DNA from 4 places in the Thioalkalivibrio sp. ALE12 genome. Region 2 is predicted to be linked to each of the others. Evidence: predicted binding sites of a transcription regulator. Region 2 holds the regulator's gene; each other region holds the start of a gene.

Region 1 (4,464 bases), 130 kb from region 2:
CCCGCCTCCTGAAACACTGGCTGGGCGGCTTCACCGGCGACACCGCCGGCGCCACGCTGGAGCTGGTGGAGACCTCCGTGCTGGTCATCCTCGTGCTGGCGCTCGGGCTTTATTAGCCCTCAATCCGGCGAGGGCCCTCCCATCGCCTTGTCCAGCAGTGCCAGACCTTCCTGTTCCCGGCCCTGACCACGCTGGGCGCGCACTCGGAAACGAGTTTCCGCATCGTGTTCAGCAATCATCAACGTGGCCATCTCGTCCACGAGCCGATTGACGCTAGTGCCACGTTCGCGTGCCAGCGCCTTCAGGCGTTCGTACTTTTCGTCAGGCAAACGAATCGTCAACCGAGCCACTGATGCGTCTCCCAGCCCAGGAGTAGATGGTACATCTCGGAAACCAGCGAAAGCCTGTCATCGAATGGTCACGTAACTGCCACATAATTTGCCGATGACTGTTCCCGTGAGATTTTATCCGGCTCGCATGACGCTGCGCTCGCTCGTGAACCCGCTGGCGGTCGTGCGCGACGCCCAGGCGATCGAGCCGGCACCGCCCTGGTGGCAGATCTTTCTGCGTCTGGCGTTCCCGGTGCTGCTGCTCAGCGTGATCGTCAGTCAGTGGCTGTATCAGCTCATCCCCACCGGGCTGCCGCCGGAGGCGATGCCCGGGGTGTGGGGGTTTGGCGTCTACAGCGTGCTTGCCATGAGTATCGGTGTGCTGGGCCTGGCGTGGTCCGCGCACTACCTGGCCGAACTCTTCCAGGGGCGCGGGGACCCGGACCGGGCCATGCTGGCGGTCAGTATCGGCCTGCTCCCGGCCTGGGTCGCCAAGGTCGCCGCCGCCTTTCCCTGGCCGTGGGGCAACGGCATCAGCCTGCTGCTGATCCTGTATTCGCTGTGGCTGCTGTACTGGTCGCTGCGTGGCATCCTCGGGCTGCGCCGCGGCAACCGCATCGGCCTGTTCGTGGCCACCGTCTTCTGCGGCGCCTTCATCACCCTCATCTTCGGCTGGGCCCTGATGGACCTGATCCCCGGCGCCACACCCGAGCACCGCATCGGCACCACCTGGCTGATCTGAGCCCCCGTTGTCGGGGCAACACTTGTAGGAGGCCAGCCCTCTGGGCGATCGGGTCGGACATCTGGCATTGATTAAGGAAATCGCCCAGGGGGCTGGGCTCCTACAGGAGCGGGACCGGCGGTGGGGGCTATCGCGTTGCGTGGGTGGTGCGGAGCCAAGGTTGAGTTCCGGGGCCTGTGTACAAAGCCTCTGAAACGCCGAGCAGGTGCTCGTCCTCACGATCCACCAGATCAAACAGCCGCGCGAGCCGCTGCGGTGGCGCCGTGACGGTCACAGGGCGACACCCGTGCAGTCGGCATGCGTATCGATGGGGCGGCGCGCGGTGCCTCGAGGATGCACCACGTTGTCCACGCGGCGTTCGCCCAGACGGCGTTGCAGTGCGACGTACAGTCGAAGTTGCCGGTCCAGCAGTTCATCCGGGGTGCCGTCCGCCTCGATGTAGAGGTCAATGTCGCCACCGCGTGCGGTAGCGTCCACGCGCGAGCCGAATAGCTTCACGTTTGCATCCGGCCCGAATGCACGGGCCACTTCCTCGCGGATAACCGTCTGTTGTTCGTCGCTCAGGCGCATCGCTCAAGTATATCAAGGCCCTGGGTCACATACCCGAACCGTCTCGCCTCCAACCACCACCGTCATCCTGCGAACCCGCCGCGAATCCACCACACCCCTGTCATTGCGAGGAGCGCAGCGACGAAGCAATCGCTCGGAATGAGCAAGTGTGCGGGAATCAAACGGCTTGCCACATGCAGCCGATTGCCACGTCGCCTGCGGCTCCTCGCAATGACGGGATGTGGTCGCTACCCTGGGGTGGCCGGCCCGTGGTCCCCGTTTCCGTAACTTTCTTCCACAGAACCGTCACCCCGGAAACCGCGCAGCGGTTATCTGGGATCTCTGCAGTGCGGGCTGCCCGTCGGTTGGAGTCTGGTCCGGCGTCTGGAGGTCCCGGCTCTCCGCTGCGCTGTGGCCGGGATGACGGTGAAGGGTGCGCTCTGCTGGGCATAACGGCGAGGCATGGGGTGCCGATGATGGCGTGGCTGTCGCGCGTTGGAGGGCGCATGCGCCGCGGGCGGCAAGGATTTGCCGCCCGCGGCGAAAAAAATTTCAACGAAGGGCTAAAGGTTCTGTGGGAAAGGTCGTTAAGGCATCTGAGAGCGGGGATCGGCCCGTTCACCAGAACCGCCCGAGGCGGTGACGAACGACTCTACAGGAGAGCGATCATGTCCCAAGTAATTAACACCAACGTTCTTTCCCTGAACGCCCAGCGCAACCTGAGCAACTCTCAGGGCGCGCTGGCCCAGAGCCTGGAACGTCTGTCCTCGGGCCTGCGTATCAACAGCGCCAAGGACGACGCGGCCGGTCTGGCCATTTCCGAGCGTTTCACCTCGCAGATTCGCGGCCTGAATCAGGCCGTACGCAATGCCAATGACGGCATCTCTTTCGCACAGAGCGCTGAGGGCGCCCTTGGTACAGTTGGCGATGCGATGCAGCGCATCCGCGAGCTTGCGGTGCAGGCGGCCAACGATACCAACTCTGCCTCCGATCGCGAAGCGCTGAACAACGAAGTCAACCAACTCGTTGAAGAGATCAACCGCGTTGCCAATTCCACCGAGTTCAACGGTGAAAATATCCTCAACGGTGAGCTGGAGGATCTGGTGTTCCAGGTGGGCGCGAACCAAGGTCAGACGATCTCAGTCGATGGAGTGGATTCTCGCACGAGCCAGCTTGGCGAGTCTCTTCTGGGTGGTGAGACGGTTAATATCGCAACTTTGGAGGACGCGGCGCCCTTCGACGAACTGAACAACGACCTGACCTTGAACGAGGTCGGGGTGAACCTGGCGGACGTTGAATCGTTCGATGACATCGTTGCGGCAATCAACGCGGTTTCAGATGACAGTGGTGTGACAGCCTCACGCGCGGATTCCGTCGAGACGGATCCACTTGCCTTCACGGCGTCTTCTGGCGGCGATACTACCGTTGAAATCAATGGTGAAACGATCACCATCGGCGAGAACGACGATGTAAATACCGCGGCGACGCTAATCAATGCGGAGTCGGGTGTGACGGGCGTTACGGCTACGGTTAATGATAATGACGAGCTGATTTTGTCATCGGATGATGACTTCACCTTTGAAGTCACCGCGTACGGGACAGACTCCGATATCGGTGGTTTTGATGCAGCGGAAGAGCAGGAATTCGTTCGCGCCATCAACCTCGAAGCCGGGGTCTCCGACGGGATTGTCGTAGGGGGTGATGATGCGGCTTTGCTTGGTCTGGACGGCACCGTGGAAGATAATGCGATTGCCGATGTGAGCGTGCTCACCCGCGAGGACGCCACGCAGACGATTGGGACAATTGATGCCGCTCTGCAGCAGGTCTCCAACCTGCGTTCCGAGTTGGGTGCGGTCCAGATCCGTTTCGAGAGCACTATCTCGAACCTGGAGATCTCGTCGGAAAACCTGTCCGCCGCCCGTTCGCGGATCATGGATGCCGACTTCGCTTCCGAGACGGCCGAGCTGACCCGTGCCCAGGTGCTGCAGCAGGCGGGTACCTCGGTGCTCTCGCAGGCCAACGCGGTTCCGCAGAACGTGCTGGCCCTGCTGCAGTAAGCTCGATCACTCGGGCTTCTGGTTGAGGGAGGATGGCGAGGGCGCCATCCTCCCCTTCTGAAGAGGACAGCGATATGAGTGATGGAATTGGCAATATCACATCACCGCTGGTTGCAGTGAACCCGCGCGGGGGCGAGGGGGCCAAGGCTCCTGGTTCCGGCGCGGGTCTTGTTCGTGGCGAAGGGCGGCCGGAGGCCGTGGTTCGTGCGGACAGTAGTTCGGAAGCAACGGCTCGTGGTTCCACCGGACCGGCGATCGAGGCCATGGACATGGACGAGGTCAACCAGGTGGTCGAGTCGATCAATTCCTATCTGCAATCCACCAAGCGGGCGCTGGAGTTCAGCGTGGACGACAGCAGCGGCCGCACGGTGATTACGGTGATGGACGGAGAACGCGAAGAGGTGATCCGCCAGATTCCGCCGGAGGCCGTACTGGCCCTGGTGGAACAGTTCCAGACCGAGCAGGAGCTCGGCGGGACGGGGCTGGCGGACAAGGCCTGACGGCTTCGTAGACCTGCAAGCGTGATGTTGAGTTAAGCCGGGCCCGGCAGCGGGTCCGGCTTTTTTCGTTGGGTGGAGCACCGACTCTTCTACGTAACCCGCCCGGCCACCCCTTCCTCGTCATCCCGGCCGGAGCGAAGTGGGGAGACAGAGTCTCCCATGGATGTGGTTCCCCGGACGCTGTGCTGCCGCTGGGCAGTGGAGATCCCGGATAACCGCTGCGCGGTTTTCGGAATGACGGGGGGCTCCAGGATACTGCGGCACGTTCGAGTGGCGGGTGGGTGCCA
Region 2 (4,464 bases):
GGAGCGCAGGTCCCCGAACATCACGTTCAGGGTATCCAGCACCCGCAGCATGGTGTCCATCAGGTGACTGTCCGCCCGCCGCTCACCGTTACGCAGCAGGTTGAAGACGTCCTCCGCGTGATGGCACACGGTCACCAGGGGATCCAGGCTCAGGAAGCCGGCCCCGCCCTTGATGGTATGGAAGCTACGAAAGACCGCATTCAGCAGATCCCGGTCATCCGGATTCTGTTCCAGGTCGATGAGTTGCTCGTTGAGCCCCTCCAGCAGTTCCCCGGCCTCGATCAGGAAGTCCTGAAGGATTTCGTCATTGGGGTCGATGGCCATTCAGTCTCTCCGGTCGCGTGGCGCCATTCGCATGAGGGGAACTGCCTAGAAGCCCAGGCTCGATAGCAGATCGTCCACCTCGTCCTGTCCTTGAACGACATCCGCGGCGGAATCTTGAGTCTTGGGCACGCTGGGACCGTGACCCTTGCGGTCCGCCTCGCGATCCTCCTCGCGTTGTTCAAGCGACGCCTCGGCCGCCTCGACCTGCTCCATGCGCCCACTGGAGAGCCGGATCAGGGACACCAGGTTCTCTTCCAGGTCGGTCACCAGCTGGATCACGCGGCGAATCACCTGGCCGGTAATATCCTGATAGCTCTGTGCCATCAGCACCTCGGAGAGCAGCCGGCGCAGCTCCTCGGTGTCTTCCCCCGCCTGCGCGAAGAACGTGTCGAGCTCGCGGGCAAAGTCCCGGAACTCCTCCACCGAGAGCTGGCGGTTGCGAAAGCGCGTCCACTTCGCCGTCAGGTTGGCCGCCTGCTGACTGAACGACTCCGCGATCGGCAGGCTCGACTCGATGGCATTCATGGTGTCGTGGGCCGCCTGTTCGGTCATCGTGACCACGTAATTCAGGCGTTCCTTTGCGTCCGGGATCTCCGCCTGGGTCAGTTCGACCAGACGCGAATCGCCGCGGAAGCTTTGCAGGGCCTCGTGAAGATCACGGGTCAGCTTGCCCAGCTCGTCGAAGAGTTCGCGGTCATAGGGGCGCGCCAGATCCTGCACCAGCGCCCGGGCGCCCGTGTCGTCGCCCGCCTCCAGCGTCTTGACCAACTGCCGCGCAAGCTCCAGCTGATCGTCGCGTGGTGGGTGTTCCTGTTCAGTCATGAGAAGCCTCTTGCGGGTACGGCGCGGAAGGTTTCGGACGACGCCCGCGGCGGTCGGTGCCACGGGCGTCGGGCATATCGGTCACAGGCCCATGATTATCCCTGTGCTTCAATGCGTTCGAAGATCTTGTCGATCTTTTCCTTCAGCGTCTCGGCGGTGAACGGCTTGACCACGTAGCCGTTCACGCCCGCCTCGGCCGCCTCGACGATCTGGTCGCGCTTGGCCTCCGCCGTCACCATCAGCACCGGCATGGACTTGAGGTTCGGGTCGGCGCGCACGGCCTTCAGCAAGTCGATCCCCGGCATGTTGGGCATGTTCCAGTCGGTGATCAGAAAGTCGAAATCCCCGTTCTGCAGCATAGGCAGCGCGGTGCTGCCGTCGTCGGCTTCCTGGGTATTGTTGAAGCCAAGATCACGCAACAGGTTCTTGATAATGCGCCGCATCGTGGAAAAGTCGTCCACGATGAGAATCTTCATTCCCTTGTCCACACGTCACTCCGGGATTCGTAGGGTGGGTTTTAGAATAACTGCAAAGCCGTACCGTCTTCGAGCCACGAACCCAGGCGGGCGCGCAGTCGAATGGTGGCCTGACTTCGGATCTGGCTGACGCGCGACTCGGTCACGCCCAGCACGGCGCCGATCTCGCGCAGGTTGAGCTCTTCGATGTAGTAGAGCGACAGCACCAGCCGCTCGCGTTCGGGGAGATCGCCGAGGGCTTCGGCCAGTTCCTGACGGAACTCACCGGCCTCGAGGGTGCGGGCCGGCGACACCTCCTGCCCTTCGATCACGCGATCGGCCCCGTCGTCACCCCCGCCGAGGTCGTCCAGGGCGAACAGGTGGGCTCCGGCGTGATCCTGCAGCATCTCGTAGTACTGGTCGATCGGCACGTCCAGCTCGGCGGCGACCTCGCTGCCACGCGCCGCCCGCCCCTCGCGCGCCTCGACGGTCTGGATCGCCGCGGCAATACGCCGACTGTTGCGGTGCACCGAACGCGGTGTCCAGTCACTGCGGCGCAGCTCGTCGATCATCGCGCCACGGATGCGGATCCCGGCGTAGGTGGCAAAGGTCGCGCCCTGGCCGCCCTCGAACTGGCGCGCCGCCTCGAGCAGCCCGATCATGCCCGCCTGAATCAGGTCATCCACCTGCACCGAGGCGGGGAGCCGCGCCATCAGGTGATGGGCGATGCGGTGGACCAGCTCGACGTGATCGGCAATCAGCTCCTCGTGCCCGCCGCTGGCCGCGGAGGCCGCCTGATAGCCGGAAAGTCGATTACGCGTCGTCATCATGCGCTCTGCAGCATCCGTTCCACGAAAAACCCGACGCCACCGTGGTCACCGCCGCCCACCGGCCAGCGGTCTACGGTCCGTGCCAGTTCGGCAAAGGCCTTCCCCGCCGGGCTCCCGGGGTACTGCTGTACCACTGGCGCGCGTTTCTGCACCGCCTTGCGCAGGTGATCATCCATCGGAATATAGCCGGCCAGGTCGAGCACCACCTCCGGCAGGTAGTTGCCGCAGACGGTATTGAGTTTCTGCATCAGTCGCTCGGCGCCTTCGCGGCCGTCGACCATGTTCGTCACCATGCGGAAGCGACGCAGGCCATGATCGCGGTGCAGGACCTTGATCAGGGCATAAGCGTCGGTAATCGAGGCGGGCTCGTCGCAGACCACCACCAGGGTCTCCTGGACCGCGCGGCAGAACGACGTCACGGATTCCTGCAGGCCGGCCGCGGTGTCCACGATCAGCACATCCAGGGGTTTGCGATAGGCGCTGAAGGCATGGATCAGACCGGCATGCTCGGCCGGCGTCAGGTTGGCCATCGCCGCGATCCCCGAAGCCGAAGGCACCACCTTTACCCCGTCCGGCCCCTGGACGAGCACATCCTCCAGGCTGTCCACATCACCGGTCACCAGGTCGTGCAGCGTGCGCTCGGGACGCATCCCCAGCAGCAGGTCCACGTTGGCCAGGCCCAGATCGGCGTCGAACAGCATGACCTCGCGCCCGAGCCGGGCCAGGCCCACCGACAGGTTCACCGATACGTTGGTCTTGCCCACCCCGCCCTTGCCCGAGGCAACCGCGATGACCTTCAACGGCTTGTTAGTGCGTGGCATAGCGCCCCTTCCCGACCGGTTGAATCAGTTCCAGCGTGGCGGGCTCCGCCGCCCGTGCCGGACGTGCCTGGGCGCGCGCGCGTCGCGGCGGTTCCATCTCCGCCAGGCGCTCGGCCGCCCAGGTCTCGCGGGCATTGGCCGCTGCCCCGGGTTCATCGGCGGCATCCTCCAGGGCCAGTCGGGTCAGATACCCGGTATCGACCCGGTGAAAGTCCTCGGCAATACGCTGGCCATCGCTGACGAACCCCAGCCCCAGGTGCTGATCCAGCAGTACGGACAGGACCTCGCCCAGCTCCTCGGCCTCGTCCAGCTTGGTCAGCACCAGCGCCGAGGGCTCCGCCTTGCGAAATGCCTCCAGCACCCGCCGCAACGCGCTCCCCTGGGTCGTCGCCGACACCACCAGCCAGCTCTCGGCCCGGATGTCCGGCGGCAGGTGCGCGAACAGGGATTCGTCCTCCACTGCCCGCGGGGCCTGTCCCGCCGTATCCACCAGGATCAGGTGCCCATCCTCCACGCGGCGCGCCAGTTCGCGCAACTCTCTCGCGTTCTGCAGCACCCGCACCGAGATCCCCGCCATCTGGGCGAAGGCCTGCAACTGGCGCGTGGCCCCGATGCGCTGGCTGTCCAGGGTGACCAGCGTAACCGAATCCGGGCCCATGCGGCGGATCTGGCGCAGCGCGATGCGGGCCAGCGTGGTGGTCTTGCCAACGCCGGTGGGCCCGACCAGCGCCAGCAGGCCGCCCTCGTCCAGGATGTCCGGCCGGTGGGTGGCAATCGCGCCCGACAACCGCGCCCGCAGGCGTTCCCAGGCCTGTTCCGGCGAGCTGTCATCGAGAATGCTTCCGGCCAGGCTGCGCGCCAGGGCGTCGCTGAACCCGCGGTCGATCAGGCGCGCCTTGCATTCCGCCGCCAGCGGGTGGCGGGCCGCCCAGCGCGCCTCTTCGCTCTCCGCATACTGGCGCGTCATCAGGCTGCGCAGGTCGCGCAGCTCCTGCCGCATGGCGGTCAGCTCCGGGTCGGCCGGCCACGACGCTGCGGCCTGACCGGCGCCGCGCTCGCGGGCCGGCCGGGCGGTTGTGCTCGCTTCGCGGCTCGTCGCGGGCGCGTCCTGCGCGGCTACCGGCTCCGACGCGGCGCCGTCCTCCAGCGCCGCGACCACCTCCAGCCAGCCGTCGACCCGGCGACTGGACAGGATGACCGCGTCCTCGCCCT
Region 3 (4,464 bases), on a different contig from region 2:
GCGAAGGCACGGCATCCGGTATCGGCACCACCGCGGCGGCCGGCACCGTGTAGGCGCTTTGATGCGGATACAGGCAGAACACTCGCTGCCCGTCCAGCCCGTGCGCCGCGCCACCCGCCTCAACGGTGCCGACGCTGATGTAGCCGTACTTCACAGGCCACGGGAATTCGCCGGCCTGGAACGGCGCGCGCATCGCCTGATACTGGCTCTCCGGCACCCGACCGTGGAACACCAGCGACTCGGTCCCGCGGCTGATCGCCGAGAACTGCGTGCGCACCCGCACCGCGTCCGGGCCCGGCTCCGCCAGTGCCTCCGGACGCAACGCGCCCGTGCCCGGACCGGTGACCCAGAACGCCTGTTCGGAGTCGGCCGTGCTCACCGGGAGGGGCCCGGAAACGGGGTGCGCTGCCACGTGATCATCCGTGCAGTTTGGGCGAAGGGCGCAGCGACCGGCAACTCCCGGTGCCCCGCATGGTCGCAAGACCAGGGCGTGCCACCCGCGCGCCCCCAGGACGATCGCCAACGGAGCGCTACAATCCCCGCATGGAGTCTTCCCCCGCCAAGCCTTTCCCGTTGCGCCTGCAGGCCGGCCTGCGGGTCTGGGCGACCGACTGGCTGCTCGCGGGCCTGGCCGGCCTCGCCGTAACCGGTGCACTGGTTTGGCACGCGCCCACGGGCCTGCCAACCGTCGCCGGTTTCGTCACGCTCTGGCTGGTGCTGGGTGCCATCCTCGCCAGCCGCACCCCGGCGACCGGAGTGGCGCCCGCCGGGCGCGGCCCTGGCCCGGCCAACCGGGTCACGCTCCTGCGCGCCGCCCTGACCGCCCCGCTCGGCGGCCTGGTCCTGGCCGCCCCTACCCCGGACGAGCCGGTGCTGGCGCTGTGGGTGATCGCCCTCGCGGGCCTGGCACTGGTGCTGGACGGGGTGGACGGGGCCGTCGCGCGCCGCACGGACAGCGCCACCGCGTTCGGCGCCCGCTTCGACATGGAGCTGGACGCCGCCATGATCCTCGCCCTGTCGGTCCTCGTCTGGCAGATGACGGCGGTGGGGCCCTGGGTGATCCTGATCGGCCTGATGCGCTACGCCTTCGTGCTGGCCGCCCGCCCCCTGCCCTGGCTGGCCGCGCCACTGCCGCCCAGCCGGCGCCGCCAGGCCCTCTGCGTGTTGCAGACCGTGGTCCTGCTCCTGGTCCTGATCCCCGGCCTGCCCGCACCCGCCGCCATCACCATCGCCCTGGCCGGCCTGCTGGCCCTGGGCCTGTCCTTTGCCGTGGATATCCACTGGCTGTACCGCCACCGACCGGAGGTGTGTCATGACTGACGCCCGCAACAACCGCCGCCCCGCCCGCCTGCGCCGCCTGCTGCTGGGTGGCCTGCTGGCCACGGCCCTGGCGCTGCCCGCGCAGGCCCTGGCCGATGCCGACCGCTGGGTCATCGACCCCGACCACTTCGCGGTCGGCTTCCTGGTCGATCATGCCGGCTATGCCAAGGTCCTGGGCATGTTCCTGGAAGCCGAGGGCGAGTTCGTCTTCGACCCCGACACGGGCGAGCTGGGCGACGGCCATTTCGTCATCCAGACCGACAGCGTGTTCACCAACCACGCCGAGCGCGACGACCACCTGCGCAACGAGGACTTCCTGAACGTCGAGGAATACCCGGAGATGCGCTTTACCGCCACGCGCTACGAGCCGACCAGCGAGAACACCGGGCGCCTCAGCGGCGGGCTCGAGCTGCTGGGCGAGACCCGCACCATCCACCTCGACGTGACGATCAACAAGGTCGGGCGCTACCCGTTCCCGCTCGGCGGCCTGTTCGGCCGGCCGTACGTGCTCGGTGCGTCGATGCGCGGCAGCTTCAACCGCTCCGACTTCGGCATGACCTACGGCCTGACCCGCGACATCGTCGGCGACGAAGTCGAACTGATCATCGAGTTCGAGGCCCAGCGCCAGTAACGCCCCGCCGACTGAATGTATTCACCACGAAGCACACGAAGGCACGAAGAAGGGCCAGGGCGGATTGCACCACGGAGGGCACAGAGGACACGGAGAAGGACTGACTACAGGGCGACGCGCTGGAGCCGACGTTGCTGACGGGTGATCGCGGGGCACGGGGCAACACTCCCCGTCACCCCGGCCGCAGCGAAGCGAAGAGCCGGGATCTCCGGACCCTGGCACCCATGTCACGGCGCACCCCGAAGGCGCGGGTCGCGATCGCCCCGAAATAGACAGGACGCGGACGAAGCGAGCGAAACGCCCATTGAAGGTCAAGGGCGCTGTTCACCACGAAGGGCACGAAGATACGAAGGAAGGGCCAGGGCAGATCAAACCAGCCAGGGTATGGAGAAGGACGGGGAGCCCGGACGCACGGCGATGGCCCCGTAGAACAGGTACCTTCTGAAAAAAATCCGATTCGGGGGCTCAAGTCTGCGGGGATGCAGCCGTCACCGGGGGCAGGCCCGTTCCCCCTATCGAGTGCAACGGGCCTGCACATTCAGAACCGGGAGTACGAGATGGACGCAAGCGCGATTGCCGCGATGGCCACGCAGAACAGCCAGCAGCAGGTGGCCATGCAGAAGGATGTGGCCGTGCAGAAGAAGGCGATGGAGTCCCAAGAGATGGCGGCTCAGTCGATGCTGCAGGCCATGCCCGACATCGGCGAGATGCAGGCTGCCACTCAGGGCCTGCCGGACAACGTCGGCACCAACATCAACACGACCGCCTGACACGTTACCGACCGTCCACCCAGAAAGGCCCCGGCGCATCCATGCCCGGGGCCTTCTCTTGACTGGGCCATCACCCGCCCTGCTCCGGCAACGATCGACTTTCTCCGTGTCCTCCGTGACCTCTGTGGTTACACGCCCTTGCCCTTCCTTCGTATCTTCGTGCCCTTCGTGGTGAACAAAGGCCCTTGCCCTTCAGCCCCCATCCCCGGCGTTACGCTCGGAGGCATCCGCGGACGCGCGGCAGACCCGCGCCGCGAAGCGCCGCATTACGCCCCGTGCCACACGGTCTTCCGGGTCGATGCAGAAGCCGGCGCGCTCCACCGCGGCCTCGGTATCGCGGTTCGGGTGACAGCCGCCGGTGATGCAGGTCCAGGCCGGCTGCACCCGGTCCTGGGCGCGGGCCAGCAGCGGCCGCGTGTGACGCACATGCTCCAGCATGCGCAGCTCGCCCGCTTCCGCCAGCACCCGGCGCACCTCGCCGAGGGCCCGCGGCGGATCCTGCACGCTGCAGAACACCAGACCGGAGACCACGGTATCGAAGGCGCCGTCGGCAAACGGCAGGGTCTCGGCCCGCGCCACCACCAGCGGCACGGATGGCGCCCGCCGGCGGGCCCGGCGCAAGGCCGCCAGGTCCGGGTCGATGCCGATGACCCGTTCCGGGTCCGCGTACAGCGGCAGGTCGCGCCCGGTCCCGCAGCCGATCTCCAGTACCCGGCCGTGCGCGCCCGCCACCAGGCGCCGGCGCCAGCGCCGCAGGCCCAGCAACTCGGCACCGGCCATCAGGCCGTCGTACAACCAGGGGATCTGTTCCAGACCGCGCATCGAGACTCCCGGGGACAGGAAAATGTGATGCCCAGCACATTCTTTCGGCGACTGTCAGGAACCTGTTTCCACAGTCCCTGTCCACTTATACAAGTTGCGGAAATCATCGGCTCGTGGCAACGGCAGCCGGTTTTCCGCCGTTCGGACCAGAACCCTCCATCACACGGGTGTCCGGACGATCTTTGGCCCGGCCTTCGCGCCGGGCCATTTTTTTGTGTAGTGACACCGCCCGGCGGCCCCGGGAACGGTCAGTTGCCCGTGCGACCGATCAGATTGAGGAACTCGCGCCGGGTGCGGCCGTCCTCGCGGAAGGCGCCCAGCATCACCGAGGTCGCCATCGACGAATGCTGCTTCTCCACCCCGCGCATGGTCATGCACATGTGCTTGGCGTCCACCACCACGCCGACTCCCTTGGCGTTCGTCACCTGCATCAGGGCCTCGGCGATCTGGCGCGTCAGGCTCTCCTGGATCTGCAGGCGCGCCGCGAACATGTCGACAATCCGGGCGATCTTGGACAAACCGATCACCTTGCCATTGGGCAGGTAGGCCACATGCACCTTGCCGATGATCGGCAGCAGGTGATGCTCGCACAGGGAGTACAGTTCGATATCGCGCAGCAGCACCATCTCGTCGTTGTCCGACGAGAACAGGGCCCCGTTGACGATACTGTCCAGGTCCTGGTGATAGCCACGGGTGAGATACTGCATCGCCTTCGCGGCGCGCATCGGGGTATCCAGCAGGCCCTCGCGCTGCGGGTTCTCGCCCAGACCGGCGAGGATGTCGCGGTAGCGCTCGGCGAGCTGTTCCGGGGCCGCCAGTGGCTGGCCCGAGGCATTGGTGGCCGTCGGCTCGTCGGCCGTCCGGGCGTCTGCATCCATCATCGAGTCCTTGTGTTCGCTCATTCTTGCGTTTTCCTCTTTC
Region 4 (4,464 bases), on a different contig from region 2:
TGGCGGTTTGCAGGCGCGAGATCATGGACTCGATCTCGTCGGTGGATTCCTGTGTGCGGGTCGCGAGCTTGCGGACCTCGTCGGCGACCACCGCGAAGCCGCGGCCATGTTCGCCGGCGCGGGCGGCCTCGATGGCCGCGTTCAGGGCCAGCAGGTTGGTCTGCTCGGCGACCCCGCGGATCACCTCGAGGATGGTCCCGATCTGCTTGGAGTCCTCGCCCAGCTTGGAGACGGTCCCGGCGGCCTGCTCGACGGTGCCGAGCAGCGAGGCCATGGACTCGATGTTCTTCTCCATCACCTCGGAGCCATTGTTCACCGCATCCCCGGCTTCCTGGCCGGCCTGGGAGGTCGCGTCGGTGTTGCGCGCGATCTCCTCGGCGCTGCTTTGCAGCTCGTTGATCGCGGTGGCGACACGCTCGGTCTCGTCGCGCTGGCGCGAGACCGCCTCGCGGGCCTCGTAGGCCTCCTGGTTCAGGTTCTCGGTGGCGCGGTTGAGTGTCTCGGTGCTGCCGCGTGCGTGGCCGATGGCCTGGGCGATCTTGTCGGTGAAGCGGTTGAACGCACGGCCGAGCTGGGCGGTTTCGATCAGGCCGTTCTCGTCCAGACGGCGGCTCAGATCGCCATCGCCATCGGCGATCTCCTCGAGCGCCGCGGTGGAGTGGGCCAGCGCGCGCCGCACGACCAGGATGATGAACACCGCGCCGGCCAGCCCGAGGATCACGCCGATCAGGGCCAGGATGCCCTGGGTCGTCTGGGTGGCGCGCATGTCGGCGGTCAGGGCGGCGGCGCTGCGTTCGGCGCGGGCAGTGATGCGCTCGCTGAGTCCTTGCAGATGATCGCGGGCCTCGACCAGCAGCGGGCCGATCTCGGTCCGAATCAGGTAGGCATCCTGCAGGGCCTGTTCGCTGCCGTGGATCTCGATCAGGTCGTCCAGCGCGGTGTTCTGGGTATCCAGGGCCATCTGGAAGTCTTCCAGCGCGATCTGCTGTTCGAAGTCGAGATCGTCGAACTGGTCCATCAGCTGCGCGGTGATGTCGTTGGTGCGGGTCGAGAACAGGCGCACGTTCTCACGGAAGGCGTCATCGCGGAAGGCGATGAACCCGCGCAGGTTGGAGGTGACCTGGACCACCGACATGCGCAGCTCATGCAGGGTGTCGAGACGGTCCCAGGAACGCTGGAAGCGCGGCAGGGCCATCTCGGCGTCGATCATCATGTTGGTCTGCTGGGTCATCTCGCGGCTGGCCGGGTTGGCCCGGGCGTTGGCGATTCCCAGGGCCGGCATGTTCTCGGCCGCGTTCTCCGCCACCTCGATCAGGCGGTCCTCGAAGCTGGCGAACTGATCCACCAGGCGGCGTACCTCGGTCGCGCTGGCGGCGAGTTCCTCGTCGGCCGCGATGACCGGATTCTCGTTCAGGGCCCGCGTGGCCGCATCGAGCTCGCGCATCGCGTTTTGCCATGCATCGCGATGCGACTGCTCCTCGCTCATCAGGTAGAAGCCGAGAAACGCCGCGCTCTCCTGCAGCAGCTGCTCGACATCGTTGACCCGGGCGACGGCCGGGTAGTCAGCCTGCGTGAGCTGCTCGACCCCCTGACTGCCCGTGCTCATCGCGCGCAGTGCCAGCAGGGAGTTGATGATCAGGATGGCGACGACCAGGCCGAACCCGGCAATCAGCAGCCCCCGGATGGAGAGTTTGTCCAGCATGCGATGACTCCTTCAGCGCGCCCTGTCCCGGGCGCTTCGCGAACCGGCCGCGGTCTCGGAGAGCGCGGACCCGAAAGGTGGCTATTCAACCCCTGTTACGGCAGACCCCCGGCAGAGTTGAGGGGTGGCCGGAAACCCGAGTGTAGACGCGCCGACGCTCAACCGGATTCCAGCTGCTCCCAGCGCTCGAAGCAGTGGGCCAGCTCGGCCTCCACGGTCTCGAGCCGCGCCTGCAGGTCGCGCATGCGTTCACCGTCGCGCAGGGCCTCGGGATCGGTCATCGCCGTGGTCAGTTCCTGTTGCTCGGTCTCCAGGGCCTCGATCCGGGCCGGGAGGGCCTCCAGTTCGCGCGCATCCTTGTAGGACAGCTTGCGCGGGGTCGCCGTAGCGTTTTCCGATGTCTGCGGCGATGGTTCGGGAGCGGGCTCGGCCCGCGGCTCCGGGGCGCCGGGGCGGGCGGCGGCCGCGGTTTCGCCCTCCAGCAGCCGCTGCGTGACGCGTTCGGGCAGGTCGGACCAGCCACCCACGAACTCTTCCACCGACCCGTCGCCCGGCAGGACCAGGGTCGAGGTCGCGACATTGTCCAGAAACGAGCGGTCGTGGCTGACCACGATCACCGTCCCGGTGTACTCGATCAGGAGCTGTTCCAGCAGCTCCAGGGTCTCCACATCGAGGTCGTTGGTGGGTTCGTCGAGCACCAGCAGATTTGCCGGGCGCAGGAACAGCTTGGCCAGCAGCAGGCGATTGCGCTCGCCCCCGGACAGCGCCGACACCGGCTGGCGGGAACGTGATGGCGGGAACAGGAAGTCTTCCAGGTAGGACAAAATGTGCCGGCTCTCGCCATTGACCATCACCCGGTCGCGCCCCTCGCCGACCGCGTCCTGCACCGTGGTGTCCTCGTCGAGATGCGCGCGCGCCTGGTCGAAGTACGCGATCTCCAGCTGGGTGCCCAGCTTCACGTGACCGGCCAGCGGCTCCATCTGTCCGAGCAGGCCGCGCAGCAGGGTCGTCTTGCCCGCGCCGTTGGGTCCGACGATGCCCAGGGCATCGCCGCGTTGCAGCAGCAGGTTCACGTCCCTGACGATGGGTTTTTCGTAGCCGAAATCGGCGTGTTCCGCCTCGATCACCAGCCGGCCCGAACGCTGTTCCGGGCTCAGCTTCATCTTGACCTGGCCGCTGCGTTCGCGACGCTCGGCGCGCTTCTTGCGCAGGGCCTGCAGTGCCCGCACGCGCCCCTCGTTGCGGGTACGCCGTGCCTTGATGCCCTGGCGCACCCAGGCCTCCTCCTGCGCCAGCTTGCGGTCGAACTCCGCGCGCTGGGTGGCCTCGGTCTCCAGGCGTTCGGCCTGGCGCTCGCGGAATTCCTCGATCGACGGCGGATGTTCATACAGCTGCCCGCGGTCCAGCTCCAGGATGCGGGTGGCTACACTCTCCATGAACTGGCGGTCATGGCTGATGAAGACCACGGTCAGGCCGCTCTCGAGCAGGAACTCTTCCAGCCAGCGGATCGCGGCCACGTCGAGATGGTTGGTCGGTTCGTCGAGCAGCAGCAGCTGCGGGCGCTGCACCAGCTCGCGTGCCAGCCAGACCCGGCGCTTGAGTCCGCCGGACAGCGCGGCGAACTCCGCCTCGGGGTCCAGGCTCAGACGGGAGATGGTGGTCTCCACCCGGTTCTGCAGGCTCCAGCCATCGATGGCGTCGAGCTGCGACTGCACTGGCCCCATCTTCTCCAGGGCATCCATGTCGCCGCCGGCCGCGGCCTGGCTCAGGTGGTGGAAGCGCTCCAGCAGGCGCCCGGCCTCGCCCAGGCCCTCGGCCACGACATCGAACACCGTCCCTTCAATGCCCGGGGGCAACTCCTGGGTCAGGTAGGCGGTGGTGAGGCCGTCCTGGCAGGTGATCTCGCCCGAATCCGCCTGCGCCTCGCCGTTGAGCACCTTGAGCAGGGTGGATTTGCCCTCTCCGTTGCGCCCGGCGATGGCGACGCGCTCGCCGGGTTCCAGGCTCAGGTTGATGCCGTCGAGCAGGGCGGCCATGCCGTAGGCCAGGTGGATGTTGCGCAGGGTGAGCAGTGCCATTCGAGTTCCGGTCGCGAGCGAGTTTTGTAGCGGGCGCCAAGCCTATCACCTTGGCGCTCTGCGGCGTGCGGTTGGCTGCGTCCAGCCGCCTGCCTCGTGGTGGCTGGTCCTCTTTCGTCATCTGGTGTTTACGGTGCCTTCGGTCCGCATACTGCCCGGCGCTGACTCGCCAGCGCGCCGCGCCCGTTGTTGATCAAAAACGGGCTTCTTTGCTCGTGCAAAGAAGTACCCAAGAAACACGCCCGACTGCCGCGACCCCGGCCCGCTGTGCGGGCCGGGGTTTCCCTCGCTCCGAGGGTTTTCGCGGGCGGCGCTGAACTCGCTGCGCCTTCGGCTCCGCTCAGACATCCAGCGCCTTTTTCCCCGCGAAAACCCTCTCCACTCGGCGCGACGACAACGGGGGATTCAAGGTCAAGACAACAGCCGTCCCGACGGTCGTGCCAGTGGAGGATGGCTAACTTTTCGGACATCTTGGGCACGCTCGGCCCTCGGCCGTTGCGTGCCGCGCCCGCAGGGCGGGCGCCAGGGGCTTTCGAGCGGCGTTGCCTATGGTTAGGCGCAAACATGGGGATGCGTTCGGTTTTGACCTTCGCCTCCCGTATGGAGCCCCTTGCGGAAGGGTTCTCGGGCCGGGAGAAGGCGCTGGATGTCTGAGCGAAGCGCAGCGTAGCGAGTTCAGCGCCG

Evidence for each region. The regulator FliA, encoded in region 2, starts transcription of late flagellar genes. The targets are predictions, from matches to a motif close to GCTAAAGTTNNNNNNNNNNCNGCCGATA.
Region 1: the regulator FliA is predicted to act here: its motif matches at 2,183-2,210, upstream of F614_RS0101205 (flagellin).
Region 3: the regulator FliA is predicted to act here: its motif matches at 2,415-2,442, upstream of F614_RS0103580 (YjfB family protein).
Region 4: the regulator FliA is predicted to act here: its motif matches at 1,798-1,825, upstream of F614_RS0110230 (methyl-accepting chemotaxis protein).

Annotation. Positions count from the first base shown of each region.
Region 1 is NZ_KB905905.1:254,102-258,565, reverse strand. It holds gene cobS (adenosylcobinamide-GDP ribazoletransferase) at 1-116, shown strand, start outside; gene F614_RS0101220 (hypothetical protein) at 120-329, opposite strand; gene F614_RS0101215 (YIP1 family protein) at 445-1,071, shown strand; gene F614_RS0101210 (hypothetical protein) at 1,342-1,641, opposite strand; gene F614_RS0101205 (flagellin) at 2,289-3,677, shown strand; gene F614_RS15035 (flagellar protein FlaG) at 3,710-4,177, shown strand.
Region 2 is NZ_KB905905.1:119,844-124,307, reverse strand. It holds gene F614_RS0100600 (chemotaxis protein CheA) at 1-324, opposite strand, end outside; gene F614_RS0100595 (protein phosphatase CheZ) at 370-1,146, opposite strand; gene cheY (chemotaxis response regulator CheY) at 1,242-1,622, opposite strand; gene F614_RS0100585 (RNA polymerase sigma factor FliA) at 1,664-2,431, opposite strand; gene F614_RS0100580 (MinD/ParA family protein) at 2,428-3,252, opposite strand; partial or broken gene flhF (flagellar biosynthesis protein FlhF) at 3,421-4,464, opposite strand, start outside.
Region 3 is NZ_KB905906.1:53,460-57,923, reverse strand. It holds gene F614_RS0103595 (zinc-binding alcohol dehydrogenase) at 1-379, opposite strand, end outside; gene F614_RS0103590 (CDP-alcohol phosphatidyltransferase family protein) at 544-1,320, shown strand; gene F614_RS0103585 (YceI family protein) at 1,313-1,951, shown strand; gene F614_RS0103580 (YjfB family protein) at 2,509-2,721, shown strand; gene F614_RS0103575 (class I SAM-dependent methyltransferase) at 2,914-3,543, opposite strand; gene folE (GTP cyclohydrolase I FolE) at 3,792-4,445, opposite strand.
Region 4 is NZ_KB905910.1:101,207-105,670, forward strand. It holds gene F614_RS0110230 (methyl-accepting chemotaxis protein) at 1-1,702, opposite strand, end outside; gene F614_RS0110235 (ATP-binding cassette domain-containing protein) at 1,861-3,780, opposite strand; gene F614_RS15000 (hypothetical protein) at 4,231-4,434, shown strand.